2 regions of the Shewanella sp. Iso12 genome follow, and region 2 is predicted to be linked to the other one. Evidence: predicted binding sites of a transcription regulator. Region 2 holds the regulator's gene; the other holds the start of a gene.
The links. Region 2 encodes NrdR, which represses ribonucleotide reductase genes. Its sites were predicted from a motif close to AAACACNANATNTNGTGTTT; they were not measured.

Region 1: a site for NrdR is predicted at 4,090-4,109, ahead of nrdD (anaerobic ribonucleoside-triphosphate reductase). Genes of this name have one in related genera too.

What each region holds. Positions count from the first base shown of each region.
Region 1 covers NZ_JAAUHW010000002.1:530,346-538,215, reverse strand. The annotation lists gene HCX89_RS06405 (hypothetical protein) at 1-74, opposite strand, end outside; gene ribA (GTP cyclohydrolase II) at 130-747, opposite strand; gene HCX89_RS06395 (YibL family ribosome-associated protein) at 916-1,272, opposite strand; gene nrdG (anaerobic ribonucleoside-triphosphate reductase-activating protein) at 1,424-1,897, opposite strand; gene nrdD (anaerobic ribonucleoside-triphosphate reductase) at 1,947-4,064, opposite strand; gene HCX89_RS06380 (hypothetical protein) at 4,275-5,018, opposite strand; gene rssA (patatin-like phospholipase RssA) at 5,177-6,124, opposite strand; gene HCX89_RS06370 (DEAD/DEAH box helicase) at 6,343-7,698, shown strand; gene HCX89_RS06365 (DUF3010 family protein) at 7,748-7,870, shown strand, end outside.
Region 2 covers NZ_JAAUHW010000001.1:702,176-710,045, reverse strand. The annotation lists gene HCX89_RS03125 (PilC/PilY family type IV pilus protein) at 1-1,175, shown strand, start outside; gene HCX89_RS03120 (TapY2 family type IVa secretion system protein) at 1,186-1,500, shown strand; gene ettA (energy-dependent translational throttle protein EttA) at 1,551-3,218, opposite strand; gene glyA (serine hydroxymethyltransferase) at 3,447-4,700, shown strand; gene nrdR (transcriptional regulator NrdR) at 4,810-5,262, shown strand; gene ribD (bifunctional diaminohydroxyphosphoribosylaminopyrimidine deaminase/5-amino-6-(5-phosphoribosylamino)uracil reductase RibD) at 5,303-6,427, shown strand; gene HCX89_RS03095 (riboflavin synthase) at 6,428-7,084, shown strand; gene ribBA (bifunctional 3,4-dihydroxy-2-butanone-4-phosphate synthase/GTP cyclohydrolase II) at 7,166-7,870, shown strand, end outside.

The DNA.
Region 1 (7,870 bases), on a different contig from region 2:
GGCGGCCGGGCGTGGCCGGGGGACTCTTGGGCAAGGATTGGGGCTGCAAGCAGCAAAAGCCCCAGGGAAGACACACTCAATAAACCAACTTGGGTTGATGCTTTCCCCGGTGACTTCATCTTTGCCGACTCAGTCCTGATGACCTTCGGTGAAATGATACTCAGACATCATATGGCCAAGCTCAGTAGACTTGGTCTTGAGGTAGGCTTCGTTGTAACGGTTTTTGCCCACCTGCAGCGGCACCCGCTCGACAACTTCCATGCCGACATCTTTCATCGCCTGCACCTTGCGCGGATTATTGGTCATCAACCTAACCTTGTGAACGCCAATTTTTTCCAGCATGGGCGCAATCATATCGTACTTGCGCATATCGGCCGGAAAGCCCAGACGCTCGTTGGCTTCCACTGTATTGGCGCCATCGTCCTGCAACTCGTAGGCTCGAATTTTGTTCAACAGCCCTATGCCACGACCTTCCTGACGCAGGTAGAGAATAAAGCCCTGACCGGCTTCGGCGACATTTTGCATCGCGGTCTGCAGTTGAAAGCCGCAGTCGCAGCGCAGGCTGAACAGGGCATCTCCGGTGAGACATTCCGAATGGATCCGTCCCAGCATGGGTTTATCGGCTTGGAGCTCACCAAAAGTCAGCGCCACGTGCTCTTTACCGGTTTCGGTATCCTCGAAACCATGCATGGCAAACACCCCCCAAGGGGTTGGCAATTTGGCGGTGGCGATAAATTTAATAGACATGAATTAACCTTAACGACTGCTCTCATTCCCTGAGACGGTTAACATCCCTCAAAATCAAGATAATAGTGAAGCGTGCTCAGTACTCAGGCCGGTCATTTTATGCGTTTTTACCACCGACCGGAATACCCAAGTAAATTCATTGGTTATTATCTGCTGTCACGGCGGCAGTTAAAATGCCTTGGGTGCAAACCCGGTAACGGCAGTAATACCCATTTCTCTGCCCAGCGCTGTCATGGGATGCACAACGACCAAACCCCGGACAGACTTCTTGAGTTTGCCCATGTCGGCCTGTTCGGCTTTGGTGAGTTCGCGGCTAAAAGGCAGATCGCGAATAGACTGTCCCTGCTTGCCAAGCTGCCGACTCTGCTGGCCCTTGATGGCTGCAATCCGCTTGTTGACGGCGGCGATTTCCCGCTGAAACTGGGCAATGATAGGACCATCGCCACGTTGCTCTGCGGCGGCCAATTTACGGCGATACTGATCCAGCTTATCGTTGAGCTGTTGCAGCTCCTGCTTCAAATTCATTCTGTTACCTTACAAAATCCCGGCACCCTGAGAATGGACGGCCTGGTTGCCGTAAATGTGCCGGACAGAAGTATAACAGCAACTCAAGCCCAGGTGACGGGGTTTTTTAGCAGGGAAAAGCAATTGTGTTAACCAGTTTTCACTTTTGTACTTACTGAGGGTCGTTGAGCAGATGTATCACCTGGTTGGCCGAACCACGAAACTTCAGCGACGGATCCGCTTGCTCCTGCACGAATTTGCCATCCACCAACACATGAATAAGCCCGAGCAATTCCCGCTGCGCCGGACTGAGTTCATCGAGACGATAACCAGTCCAGAGCCAGACATCCTTTCCAGGGCATTCGTCCCGCACCCGCAGCAGTAAGGCCTTGATGGCGTCAAGATTGCCCGGAAACAGTGGGTCACCACCTGAAAGTGACAGGCCCCTTCTCGGGATCCGGCTGTCATTGAGATCGGCAATGATCCTGTCAGACATCGCCTGGTCGAAAGGATGCCCGGAGCGGGGATCCCAGGTTGACTGGTTATAACAACCCCGGCACTGATGTTCACAACCGGAGACAAACAGGGTTACCCGGGTGCCCGGTCCATTGACCACATCCACGGGGTAATACTGATGATAGTTCATAGCTATATCCACAAGGCGCCCCGAGGGGCGCCTATAAAACAGTTTGTCGTTAAAGGTGCTTAACCCGACGTTTGACCTCTTCCTGCTTGCCATGGTTGAAGGGTCTGGCATCCGGGCTGCCGAGATAACCGCAAACCCTGCGGGTCACAGACACCCGACTGGGCTCATGGTTGCCACACTTGGGGCAGGTAAAGCCCTTGCTGGTACAGATAAACTCACCGGTAAAGCCACAGTCGTAACACTCATCTATTGGTGTGTTGGTTCCATAGTAAGGCACCCGGCTGTAGCTGTAGTCCCAGACATTCTCCAGCGCTTCTAGGTTGTGCTGCATATTCGGGTATTCGCCGTAGCAGATGAAACCACCATTGGCGAGCTCGGGATACGGCTGTTCGAAGTCGAGTTTGTCGTAAGGGTTCACCTTCTTCTCCACATCCAGGTGGAAGCTGTTGGTGTAATAGCCCTTGTCGGTAACACCATCAACCAGGCCAAAGCTCTTGGCATCCAGCTTGGCAAAACGGCTGCACAGGCTCTCGCTCGGTGTACTGTAGAGGCTGAAACCATAACCGGTTTCCTCTTTCCAGCGCACTGTAGCCGCCTTGAGGTGAGCCACTATGGCAACCGCTTTCTGCCTCAATGTTTCATCGTCAAACACATGGGTGTCTGTACCATAAAGCGCATTGATTGTCTCATGCAGGCCTATATAGCCCAGAGAGATGGAAGCTCGGCCGTTTTTGAAGATTTCGGCAATATTGTCATCACCGCGCAGGCGCACTCCGCAAGCCCCTTCCATATAGAGAATGGGCGCCACTCTGGCCTTGACGTTGGCAAGGCGTTCGATGCGGGTATCCAGCGCCTTGCGGGCCATCTCCAGCCTTAGATCCAAAATGCGATAAAACTCGGCTTCATCACCCTTGGCTTCCAGCGCCACCCTCGGCAAGTTCAGGCTGACTACGCCTAAGTTGTTGCGACCTTCATGCAGCAGCTCGCCGTTTTCCTCATAGGTGCCAAGGAAACTGCGACAACCCATAGGAGTCTTGAATGAGCCAGTAACCTTGACCACCTGCTCATAGTTGAGAATATCCGGATACATGCGGATGCTGGCACACTCGAGCGCCAACTGCTTGATGTCGTAGTTGCAGTCGCCGGCCTTATGGTTGATACCATCACGAATGGCAAACACCAACTTGGGGAAAACCGCTGTCTTGCGGTTCTTGCCAAGGCCTTCCATGCGGATCCGCAAAATAGACTCTTGGATCAGCCTCGACTCCCAGCTGGTACCCAAACCGAAACCGAAGGTAACAAAAGGCGTCTGACCATTGGCGGTATGCAGGGTATTGACCTCATATTCCAGCGACTGGAAGGCGTCGTGACACTCTTTCTTGGTCTGCTCTGTGGCAAACGCCTTGGCATCGGTAATCCCCCACTTGAGCGCCGTTTGATAATGCTTGTCGTAGCTCTTGGCCACAAAAGGGGCCAACACTTCATCTATGCGGTTGATTGTGGTGCCGCCATAAATATGGCTGGCGACCTGGGCGATGATCTGCGCGGTAACTGCGGTCGCAGTCGAGATGGATTTTGGTGTCTCAATCTCGGCATTGCCCATCTTAAACCCTTGGGTCAACATGCCACCGAGATCGATCAGCATACAGTTGAACATAGGGAAGAAAGGCGAATAGTCGAGATCGTGATAGTGGATCTCACCGGCCTCATGGGCGGCAACCACATCCTTGGGCAGGATATGATGTTTGGCATAGTGTTTGGCGACAATACCGGCCAGGAGATCCCTCTGGGTGGGGATCACCTTGGAGTCTTTATTGGCATTTTCGTTGAGCAGGGTCGCGTTGCTCTGCTCGACCAGGCCGCGGATCTCCAGATTCAGTCGGCTGCTGGATTCACGGCAGATATCTCTGTCGTGACGATATTCGATGTAGCTACGGGCCACTTGCTTGTACGGCCCTTCCATCAACAGGTTTTCGACCCTGTCCTGCAACTCCTGGATATTGACCTCAGCCTTGTCGGTTACCGCCTGGGTGACCAGCACTGCGACTGTGGCCGCATAGTCCACATCTTCTATACCGCAGTGGCTAGAGGCTGCCAGCACCGCATCCCTTATCCTTGTTTCGTCGAACTGAGTACGGCACCCGTCCCGCTTAATCACTACCGGCATTTCTCTAATCTCCATGTTGTTTATTTAACACCATATATAGTGGTGTTTTATTAACCAAGCACAATATGTAGAGAATTAAGCGACAAATCGCTCTTCAATACCATGATCTGGATCATGGTATTGAAGAGGATGAACAACACTATGGGATTAGTGCCGACGAGCACAACTTGTGGAGATTTTTCCCTTGACCGAGACCCAAACGGCCGCTAGTCAGTACCTCTTTGCCAAGGCCAGATAACTATTGATTTGCCCACTGCCCTGCTGCTGGCTGCCTATGGCTGCTGCGGTGCGCATCAGAGCGCTGACACCACTGAGCCGGGATAACAGTTGAGGATCTTGCTGTGCGGAATCGGCCTTGGCCGCTAGCTTGTTGCTGTTGTTCTCTGCGCTCTCGGCAGTTTGGTTTTCTCCATTGAGCACGGCGTCCAACTGAGCTGCCACCTTGTTGGCCGCCAAAGAGCTCGATGGGGTATACATCATCCCCATATTGCCCATCAGGCTGTCCGCCCCCTTGAGTGCGTTGAGCAAAGGGCTTTGACTGGCCTGTTGTCTGAGCAAACCAATCTGGCCTTGAATAAACTCCTTGAGGCTGGCGTTATCCTTGGTATCAACTCCCATCAGGCCGCTGCCCTGCAATCTGGCCATCTGGCTTTCAGACAACAGCCCTTCGTCGCCTAGGCGCGCCAGAAGCTTGGGTAAATCGGCACTGCTGAACTGGCCTGAGCCGAAAAATTCCTTGGCCAACTCCTGCACCCGCGCGGCTCTTTTACCATCGTTGGAGAGGGATATGCTGTCCTGCCCTATGTTTGCCGATGCAGAGCCCTGGCTCCTGCTGTCATTGACAGTTTCAGTGTCGACAACCGAAAGGCCGCTGCCGCTGGTAAGACGATTGTTGACGCCATAGGCATCGACCCCGGACAATCTGGGATCCACAGAGGAATGGATAGGCTGCATGTCAGTTTTCCGTCATATCGACGCCCAAGCGGTTGTTTTTAAGACAAGATTGTCATAAAAATTGTCAAAAAATCGCCCTTGAAGCGCCTTGATGCTGATGATGTGCTGACTATGCAGGAAGTGTGCCCATACCAAGCACTAACAAAAAAGCGCCTGTTTCAGAGACGCCCCAACGCCGCATCAATCAGATGCGAGGCCTGCTGCACCGCCTTCTCACCGGCGGCAATGGCTTCACTGGCACGGTGAAACTCCATAGTGCCTATGTCAGACACCTTGGGCACGATACAGATATCCGGTGGATCCCCCATCAAGCGCGCGCGCTTGTGGCGCTGCTCCAGAATATCCATCGACTGTGACATCACAGCCAACATGCCGGGTTCAGCCTTATTGCCGAGGGAGAACTTGTCGGTCAGGCCGGAAATATAATCCTTGCCCTTGGCCAACAGATCCATAAAACCGTTCTCGGAGGAATGCCCCACCACTTTGTTCTGTAATGAGTGCTCTTCACTATTGAGTGCCACCGGCAGTACCTGCAACTGTTCGCGCCTGTGACCATGCAGATCGACACCTATCACCAAACTGGCACCCATGGCTCTGGCCACAGACACGGGAATGGGATTCACCACTGCGCCATCCACCAACCAACGATGGCCCTGACGCACCGGCGACATGATCCCCGGCATGGAGCAGGAAGCCCTGACGGCCTGGCGCAAGTCGCCCTGACGGAACCAGATCTCCTGCCCTGAGTAGAGGTCGGTCGACACCGCTGTAAAGGGATATTTGAGCTCCTCAATCAAGAGATCGCCGATGCGGTCCTGAATGGCATTGAACACCTTGTCACCACTGATGAGTCCGCCCCGGCCCCAACTGATATCCATCAATCCCAACACGTCCCAACTGGAAAAACTGCGCACCCAGTCTTCCAGCTCTTCGAGACGCTCATTGGCATAGGCAGCACCGACCAGGGCACCTATGGATGAACCGGCCACCTTGGCCGGATGCACCCCCATGGCTGCCAGACCTTTGAGTACTCCTATGTGGGCCCATCCTTTGGCGGCGCCACTTCCGAGGGCAATACCGATACAAGGGTTATGACTTTGCGCCATCCTCTCTCCTTAAAAACTCCAAGCTATGCCATTCAGCCAAAGCAGCATACACCCGAAGCCTGAGCGGCTCCAGATTTTATCCGGCAGGCTTTCAGCCATGAGCTTGCGACCTTTTTAAGCAAAAGTCGCCGCTGTTTCGACACTCCTTTGACTAAATACATGCCCAGCGCCACAAAAGCCGTTATAATATGCGGTCGTTTTTATTGAGGAGTTTACCTTTGCATTTTTCCGATTTTTCGCTGGATCAGCGTCTGCTGCAAACCCTTAAGCATATGGGTATCGACGAGCCTACCGAAATTCAGCGTGAAGCGATTCCCGTAGCACTGGCCGGGAAAGACCTGATGGCCTCATCCAAGACGGGCTCGGGAAAGACCTTGGCCTTTTTGCTGCCGGCAATGCAAAGGGTGATCTCCACCAAGGCGCTCAGCAAGCGCGATCCCAGGGTACTGATACTCCTGCCGACCCGTGAGCTGGCCAACCAGGTCTACGCCCAGCTGCGTCTGTTGGTTGCCAATACCCAATATCGAGCCATCAGTGTGCTTGGCGGGGAAAACTTCAACGATCAGGCCAAGGCGCTGGCGCGGGATCCACACTTTATCGTCGCCACCCCGGGACGGATTGCCGATCACCTGTCACAACGCCATCTGTATCTGGAAGGGCTGGAACTGCTTATTCTTGACGAAGCCGACCGCATGCTGGATCTCGGCTTTGCCCCGCAACTCAAGGCAATCAACGACGCTGCCAACCATAGACGGCGTCAAACACTGATGTTCTCGGCCACTCTGGAACATGAAGAGGTCAATGACATCGCCGCCACCTTGCTCAATGATCCACTGCACGTAGCCATTGGCGCCGCCAATGCCGAGCATCAGGACATACACCAGCGTATTTTCCTCTGTGACCATCTGGATCATAAAGAGGCGCTGCTGACTGAGCTGCTAAAGCGCGAGCAACAGCGCCAGGTGATCATCTTCACCGCCACCCGCCAGGATACCGACAGATTAGCCGAGAAGCTCAAGCAAGAAGGCTACAGCGCCGTGGCGCTCAGTGGTGAACTGCGCCAAAGCGCCCGCAACCAGATAATGGATCAGTTCAGCCGTGGCCAGCAGCAAATTCTGGTGACAACCGACGTCGCCTCCCGCGGTCTGGATCTGGTGAATGTGTCCTTGGTGGTCAACTTCGACATGCCCAAATTCGCCGAAGAATATGTCCACCGTATCGGCCGTACCGGCCGCGCCGGTGCCAAGGGCGACGCCCTGTCTCTGGTGGGTCCCAAGGACTGGTTCAACTTCAAGAAGCTGCAGAACTTTCTCGGTCGCCGCTTCGAGCTCAGTACCCTTGAGGGGCTAGAACCCAAATTCAGTGGCCTGGCCGATCCCAAGCGTCAGAGCAGCAAACCCAAGAACGCCAAGGCCGGCAAGCCCAAGGGCCGCAGCAAGACAGCGGCTAAACCGGGCAAGACCAAGTCCGGCAGAGACAAGCGCTTTATTACCGGGGTGGATGTGGGCGATGCCCCTATGAGGCGTAAACCCGCTCCAGTAGATAACGGCGATGAAAGCGGCTCAGAGTCATAAGATTAACATTAGCCGCCGGTGCGGCACATGATGAACCACAAGGAATACCATGAAAGTTTGTGCTGTTGAATTAAAAGGCGGCGAAGCCGTCATCTGTTTGCTGAGCGCCCAGGGTGACGTATTCAACGTCCCCGATTGCCGCCGTCACTCATTTACCTTGAGCAACCCTGCC
Region 2 (7,870 bases):
GGCATATCAGCGCAGACTCGGCCGGCATGAGTGAGTTGGGGCAAAGCTGGGCCAAGCCTGTGGTGACCACCATTCCAGGTCAGGGTGATAAGCCGGTACTCATCTTTGGGGCAGGGTACTCTCCGGCCAAGGATACTCTGGAGGTCGGTGGCGCCGATAGCCAGGGCCGCGGGGTGTTCATTCTGGATGCCGAAACCGGCAAGTTACTGCACAGATTTGGCCCCGGCGGTGATACTCCAATGCCGGGGCTGAGGGACAGCATTCCCAATTCGGTCGCGATTCTTGACAGCAATGGTGATGGCGTTACTGACCGTATCTATGCCACGGATACCGGGGCCAATGTTTGGCGGCTGGATATGGCTGGAGCCGACACCAAACAATGGAGTGCCTTCAAGTTTGCGTCTCTTGGCGGCAGCACAGAGAATACCGACAGGCGCTTCTTTGCCGCCCCTGTGGTGGCGCAAACCATGTTTGGCAATCTGAGCGAGAACCGTGTCACGGTCAACGGCCAGTCAAAGACGGTGATTTCGGCGCAGCAGATCCCTTACGATGCCGTGGTGGTCGGCTCCGGACTCAGGCCATCTCCATCGAACACCAGTCGCTCGGACATGTTCTTTGTTCTGCAGGACAGAAATACCCTCAGTCAGAGTTTCAAGGGCAAGGCAGTGCCTCAGGCACTGACGTTGGCGGATCTTTACGATGTGACTGCCAAGTCGCCGACTTCAGAGAAAGAACATATTGCTTTTGGCCGTAAGCGCGGTTGGTATTACGACTTTACCCGCAATGGTGAAAAAAGCCTTTCCGATGCCAGTATCATCAAAGGGCGGGTTTTCTTTACCTCCTATGTGCCCGGCTCGCAGACCTCCACCAACCAGTGTTTGGTTGCCGGGCAGGGCTACCTCTATGGCTTTGATCTGCACAAGGGCACCCGCAGTTACACAAAAACCTATCTGGAGATGGGAGAGAGTGTCCCGGATACACCGCAGTTGGTTGTGCCGCCCAATATCAGGAGTGATGGCACTGTGGCCGATAGCTATATGTATTTGATAGGCATTGGCAATGCCGGCGAAGATATGGAGAAGGTGAAGCCGGATCCAGGCTGCCCATCCGGCGATCACAAGTGTGTCGGCGGCGGCCCGTCTACCAACAAGATTTATTACTATCAGGCCAACTGAGGAGCGGATGATGCACAAGCTGATATTGTCTTTGGCCATACTCTTGAGTCTGCCCCTGGCTGCCGCACAGCCCAAGGGGCAACGTCAGGACTATAAGTGCCTGGTGGAAACAACAAGAGCGGCGCAGGAGATTATTCGGGTCTCTTGGGATCCTGCCAAGGCCGAGCTCTACCAGCGGCAGATGCCGGGAATGAAGCTGGAGCGGATAGGTAACCGCGGCAAACGCCATTATGTGCGTGAAGTGTTTGAGTGTGTGCCCAGAGAGCAGGCGTTTCGCTCGGACAGTGGCAGGCAGTTGGACGATTCTGAAGCGGGCCTGGGTTAAAGGAAATAAAAAACGGAGGCGTTTGCCTCCGTTTTTGTACGGTTTTTCTATTACTTGGTCATCCGCTTGTACTTGAGTCTGTGTGGCTCAATCACATCGGCACCGAATTGGTTTTTCAGCCAGGCCGAGTATTCTGTGTAGTTACCTTCGTAGAAATTAACCTGACCCTCGTCTCGGTAGTCGAGGATGTGAGTACAGATACGGTCGAGGAACCAACGGTCGTGCGAGATCACCATGGCGCAGCCGGGGAATTCCAACAGCGCTTCTTCCAGTGCCCGCAGAGTTTCCACGTCCAGATCGTTGGTCGGTTCGTCGAGCAGCAACACGTTGCCGCCGGCCTGCAGCAGCTTGGCCAGATGCACCCGGTTACGTTCACCGCCGGAAAGTGAGCCGATGATCTTCTGCTGATCGCCACCACGGAAGTTGAAGCGACCGACATAGGCGCGGCTCGGGATCTCCAGATTGTTGATCCGCATGATGTCCTGACCGCCGGAAATCTCTTCCCAAACCGTGTTCTTGTCGTTCATCGAGTCACGGAACTGTTCCACAGAGGCGATTTGGACTGTATCACCTATCTCGATTTCACCGCTGTCCGGCTGCTCGGCGCCGCTGAGCATTCTGAACAGGGTCGACTTACCGGCACCGTTGGCACCGATAATACCGACGATGGCGCCCTTGGGAACGCTGAAGCTTAAGTTGTCTATCAGAATGCGGTCACCATAGCTCTTGGTGAGATTGCGCACCTCAATCACCTTGTCACCCAGGCGAGGACCGGGCGGAATAAACAGCTCATTGGTCTCGTTGCGGCGCTGATAATCTGAGCTGTTCAACTCTTCGAAGCGGGCCATACGGGCCTTGCCCTTGGACTGACGTCCCTTGGCACCCTGACGCACCCACTCCAATTCCTTGGCAATCGTCTTCTGGCGGGCGCTTTCGCTGGCGGCTTCCTGCTTCAGACGGGCATCTTTCTGCTCCAGCCAGGAGGAGTAGTTGCCCTGCCATGGGATACCTTCACCCCGGTCGAGTTCCAGGATCCAGCCGGCGGCATTGTCGAGGAAGTAACGGTCGTGGGTAATGGCAACCACAGTACCTGAGTATTCCTGCAGGAAGTGCTCCAGCCAGGCAACGGATTCGGCATCCAGGTGGTTGGTCGGTTCGTCCAGCAGCAGCATCTCCGGCTTTTCCAGCAGCAGACGACAGATGGCCACCCGGCGACGTTCACCCCCGGAGAGCACCTCCACCTTGGCGTCCCATTCCGGCAGACGCAGGGCGTTGGCGGCGCGCTCGAGAATATTGTCCAGATTGTGGGCATCCTGGGCCTGAATGATGGCTTCCAGTTCGCCTTGCTCCTTGGCCAGGGCGTCGAAGTCGGCATCCGGCTCAGCATAGGCCGCATAGACTTCATCCAGACGCTTGAGGGCGTTTTTGGCTTCGCTGACGGCTTCTTCTATGGTTTCCCGTACTGTCTTGTTGGGATCAAGCTGGGGCTCCTGGGGCAGGTAACCTATCTTGAGTCCCGGCATGGGACGGGCTTCACCTTCAATTTCTGTGTCCAGACCTGCCATGATTTTCAACAGGGTGGATTTACCCGAGCCGTTGAGACCCAGGACACCAATTTTGGCGCCGGGGAAGAAACTCAATGAAATATCTTTGAGGATCTGCTTTTTGGGCGGCACTATTTTGCCGACCCTCAGCATGCTGTATACAAACTGAGCCATATTGTTTCTCTGTTGTCCTGAACTGAGTTTTCCTAAACTGGCGGCAGTTTACCAATTTGACAGGGCTCCTGCCAGATGCGGCCAGATAGCGACACCATTGTTCAGCAAATGAAACATAGTCATCTGCTGACACAAGGATTTTCATCATCCTGCGACTGGGATATTTGTCACACTCAGAGTAGAATACCGCGCAACCCTACCAATAAGATTTGCCAGCTGGAGTGACAGATGCTGAAGAAAAGTATGAACATTGCCGACTATGATCCTGAGCTGTTCAAGGCGATTGAGGATGAAACCCGTCGTCAGGAAGAGCACATTGAGCTGATCGCCTCCGAAAACTACACCAGCCCCAGAGTCATGGAAGCCCAGGGCTCACAACTGACCAACAAGTATGCCGAAGGTTATCCAGGCAAGCGTTACTACGGTGGTTGTGAGTATGTCGATGTGGTGGAGACTCTGGCAATTGAGCGTGCCAAGCAGCTGTTTGGCGCTACTTACGCCAACGTTCAGCCACACTCAGGTTCACAGGCCAACAGCGCGGTTTATATGGCGTTGCTGCAACCCGGCGATACCGTACTGGGGATGAACCTGGCTCACGGTGGTCACTTGACCCACGGCTCTCCGGTTAACTTTTCCGGCAAGCTGTACAACATCATTCCTTACGGTATCGATGAGTCCGGCAAGATTGACTACAGCGAACTCGAAACGCTGGCGCTGGAACACAAGCCCAAGATGATCATCGGCGGCTTCTCGGCCTACTCAGGCATAGTTGACTGGGCCAAGCTGCGCGAAATCGCCGACAAAATTGGCGCTTACCTGTTTGTCGATATGGCACACGTTGCCGGTCTTATCGCTGCCGGTGTTTATCCTAACCCTGTGCCGCACGCCCACGTGGTGACTTCGACCACTCACAAGACACTGGCCGGTCCCCGCGGCGGTGTGATTCTGTCGGCTGCCGACGATGAAGATCTGTACAAGAAGCTGAACTCCGCGGTATTCCCGGGCGGTCAGGGTGGTCCTCTGATGCACGTTATCGCCGGTAAAGCCGTGGCCTTCAAAGAAGCACTGGAGCCGGAATTCAAAACCTATCAGCAGCAGGTGGTTAATAACGCCAAGGCCATGGTTGAGGTGTTCCTCGAGCGCGGTTACAAGATAGTTTCCGGCGGTACCAGCAACCATCTGATGCTGGTGGACCTGATTGGCCGTGAGCTGACCGGTAAAGAAGCCGACGCCGCTCTGGGCCGCGCCAACATCACAGTCAACAAGAACTCAGTGCCCAACGACCCCCGCTCACCCTTTGTGACCTCCGGGGTGCGTATCGGTACACCGGCCATCACTCGCCGCGGTTTCAAGGAAGCCGAAGCCCGTGAACTGACCGGCTGGATCTGTGATGTGCTCGACAATGCTCACGATGACGCCGTTATCGAGCGTGTTAAGGGCCAGGTGCTGGAACTGTGCGCTCGCTTCCCTGTTTACGGTTAACCTTTTCAAGGGAATAGGATAAACTTCGATGGCCGCTGAATTCAGCGGCCATTTTTGTTTCTGCCATTTAGCAGCATCCGCTGCCGGCAACTGAGCACCAGGAGGCATAATGCATTGTCCATTTTGCAGTGCGACGGATACCAAGGTGATAGATTCCAGGCTGGTGGCAGACGGTCATCAGGTGCGCCGTCGCCGGGAATGTACTCTGTGTCATGAACGCTTTACCACCTTTGAAGGTGCCGAGCTTGTCATGCCCAGAGTGATCAAGCGCGATGGCAGCAGGCAACCGTTCGATGAGGACAAGCTGCGCGGCGGTATGCTGCGTGCCGCCGAGAAACGTCCGGTTTCCATGGATAAGATTGAAGAGGCGATCAGCAAGATCAAGTCCACCCTCAGAGCCACAGGCGAGCGGGAAGTGACCTCGGAAATGATCGGCAATCTGATGATGGATCATCTTATCGAGCTGGATAAGGTGGCCTATATTCGCTTTGCCTCTGTGTATCGTGCCTTTGAAGATGTGTCAGAGTTTGGTGAAGCGATTGCCAAGCTGGAGAAAAAATAGGCTGTCAGTCACAGCCAACTGTTAAGTCACGGAAACCCCCATGTGGTCCAATACTGATATCGCCATGATGAGCCGCGCCATAATGCTGGCTCGCCGTGGCCGTTATACAACCCGCCCCAACCCCAATGTCGGCTGCGTCATCATAGATGCCGATGGCAAGATTGTCGGCGAAGGCTGGCATCAGCGTGCCGGCGAGCCCCATGCCGAAGTACATGCCCTGAAAATGGCCGCTGACAAGGCCCGCGGTGCTACTGCCTATGTCACCCTCGAACCTTGCAGTCACTATGGTCGCACGCCGCCCTGTGCCGAAGCCTTAATTAAACATGGCCTCAAGCGGGTGGTGGTGGCAATGACAGATCCCAACCCTCAGGTGGCCGGCCGAGGTATCGGCATGCTGGAGGAGGCCGGGGTTCAGGTGCAGAGCGGTCTCTTGGCCGAACAGGCCAGAGAGTTGAATCCGGGCTTTTTATCGCGGATGGAGCGAAATCGCCCCTGGGTCACCCTCAAGCTGGCGGCGAGTCTCGATGGCAAGACGGCACTGGCCAACGGTGAGTCCAAATGGATAACCGGCCCCGAGGCGCGCCGCGACGTGCAAAGGCTCAGAGCCCGCAGCTGCGCTCTGCTCACCGGCATTGAAACCGTATTGGCCGATGACCCTTCCCTGAATGTCCGGCACGCTGAGCTTGGCAGCCTGGGTGAAACCCTCAGCGAGCAGGAGCTTATTCAACCGCTGCGGGTGATACTCGACAGTAACTGCCGTATGCCGCTCGATGCCAGGCTGTTGCAAATTGCCAGCCCGGTGCTCTTGGTCAGCTGCCGTCCCTATGAGGATGAATTCCTAGCCGCTTTGCCGCCTTATGTCACTACTTTGGTGCTGGCCGGTGAAGACAACAGAGTAGATATCGCGGCGTTGCTGCAACACCTGAGCCAGAGCTGTAATGCGGTGTTGGTCGAGGCCGGGGCAACGCTTTGCGGCGCCTTTATTAGTGCCGGGTTGGCCGATGAACTGCTGCTTTATCAAGCCCCGAAACTGCTTGGCGCCGCTGGCCGAAACCTGCTGGCCTTGCCAAACTATCAGCAGATAGCCGATACCCCGGCGATACGGGTAACAGATCAACGTAAGCTTGGCAATGATACCCGGCTTACTCTCAAGATAGGTGATTGAATGTTTACCGGAATAATTGAAGCTGTCGGTACAATACGGGCACTGGAGCGCCGTGGTGATGATATTCGTCTGACTGTGGCCAGCGGCAAGTTGGATCTCAGTGATGTGCGTCTGGGCGATAGCATTGCCACCAACGGCGTGTGTCTGACCGTGGTTGAACGCCTGGCGGAGGGTTATGTGGCCGATGTTTCGGCCGAAACTGTCAGCCTCACCGGCTTTGACCGCTACAGCGTCGGCACCAAAGTCAACCTGGAAAAGGCGGTCACGCCAAACACCCGCTTGGGCGGGCACTTGGTCAGTGGTCATGTGGATGGTATGGCGCGGGTCATCAGTGTGACTCCAAGGGGCAAGGCGCTGGAGTTTTGGCTCGAGGCACCCGCTGAGCTGGCCCGTTACATTGCCCATAAAGGCTCCATTACCGTCGATGGCGTCAGCCTCACGGTTAACGAAGTGGATGGCCGCAATTTCCGCCTCACCATAGTGCCGCATACCGCCAGTGAAACCACTCTGCTTGAGCTGCGCCCCGGCGATAAGGTCAACCTGGAGGTGGATCAGATAGCCCGCTATCTTGAGCGTCTGATGCAGCACCAAGAGGAAGCGCAGCCGAGCGAAGGTGTCACCCTGGCTATGCTCGCCAAGGCTGGCTTCATGCGCTAGATGTGCGCCAGCCCACTGGTTATCGCGCGCTAACAGGTTAGAATTCATTGATTACACAGAACAAGAGATAAAGGTCTTACAATGGCGCTACACAGTATCGAAGAGATCATCGAGGATATTCGTCAGGGCAAAATGGTTATCCTGATGGACGATGAGGACAGAGAAAATGAGGGCGACCTCATCATGGCGGCGGAGAAAGTCACCCCGGAAGCGATCAACTTCATGGCTCGCTTCGGCCGTGGTCTTATCTGCCAAACCATGACCAAGGCTCGCTGCCAGCAGCTGAATCTGCCGCTGATGGTCAGCAATAACAACGCCCAGTTTTCGACCAACTTCACCGTCTCCATCGAGGCCGCTGAAGGGGTGACCACAGGTATTAGCGCCCATGACCGCGCCGTGACAGTGCAGGCGGCTGTGGCTAAAAATGCCAAGCCGTCCGACATAGTTCAGCCGGGGCATATTTTCCCTTTGATGGCACAGGATGGCGGGGTGCTGGTGCGCGCCGGTCATACCGAAGCCGGTTGCGATCTGGCGCGTTTGGCTGGTTTGGAACCTTCGGCAGTGATCGTGGAGATCCTCAATGAGGATGGCACCATGGCACGCCGTCCGGATCTGGAAGTGTTCGCCAAGGAGCACGGCGTTAAGATGGGCACCATTGCCGATCTGATCAACTACCGTAATAACACTGAAACCACAGTGGTGCGTGAGGCCAAGTGCAAGCTGCCTACCCGTTTCGGCGAGTTTGAACTGCACACCTTCCGCGACACCATAGACAATCAACTGCAC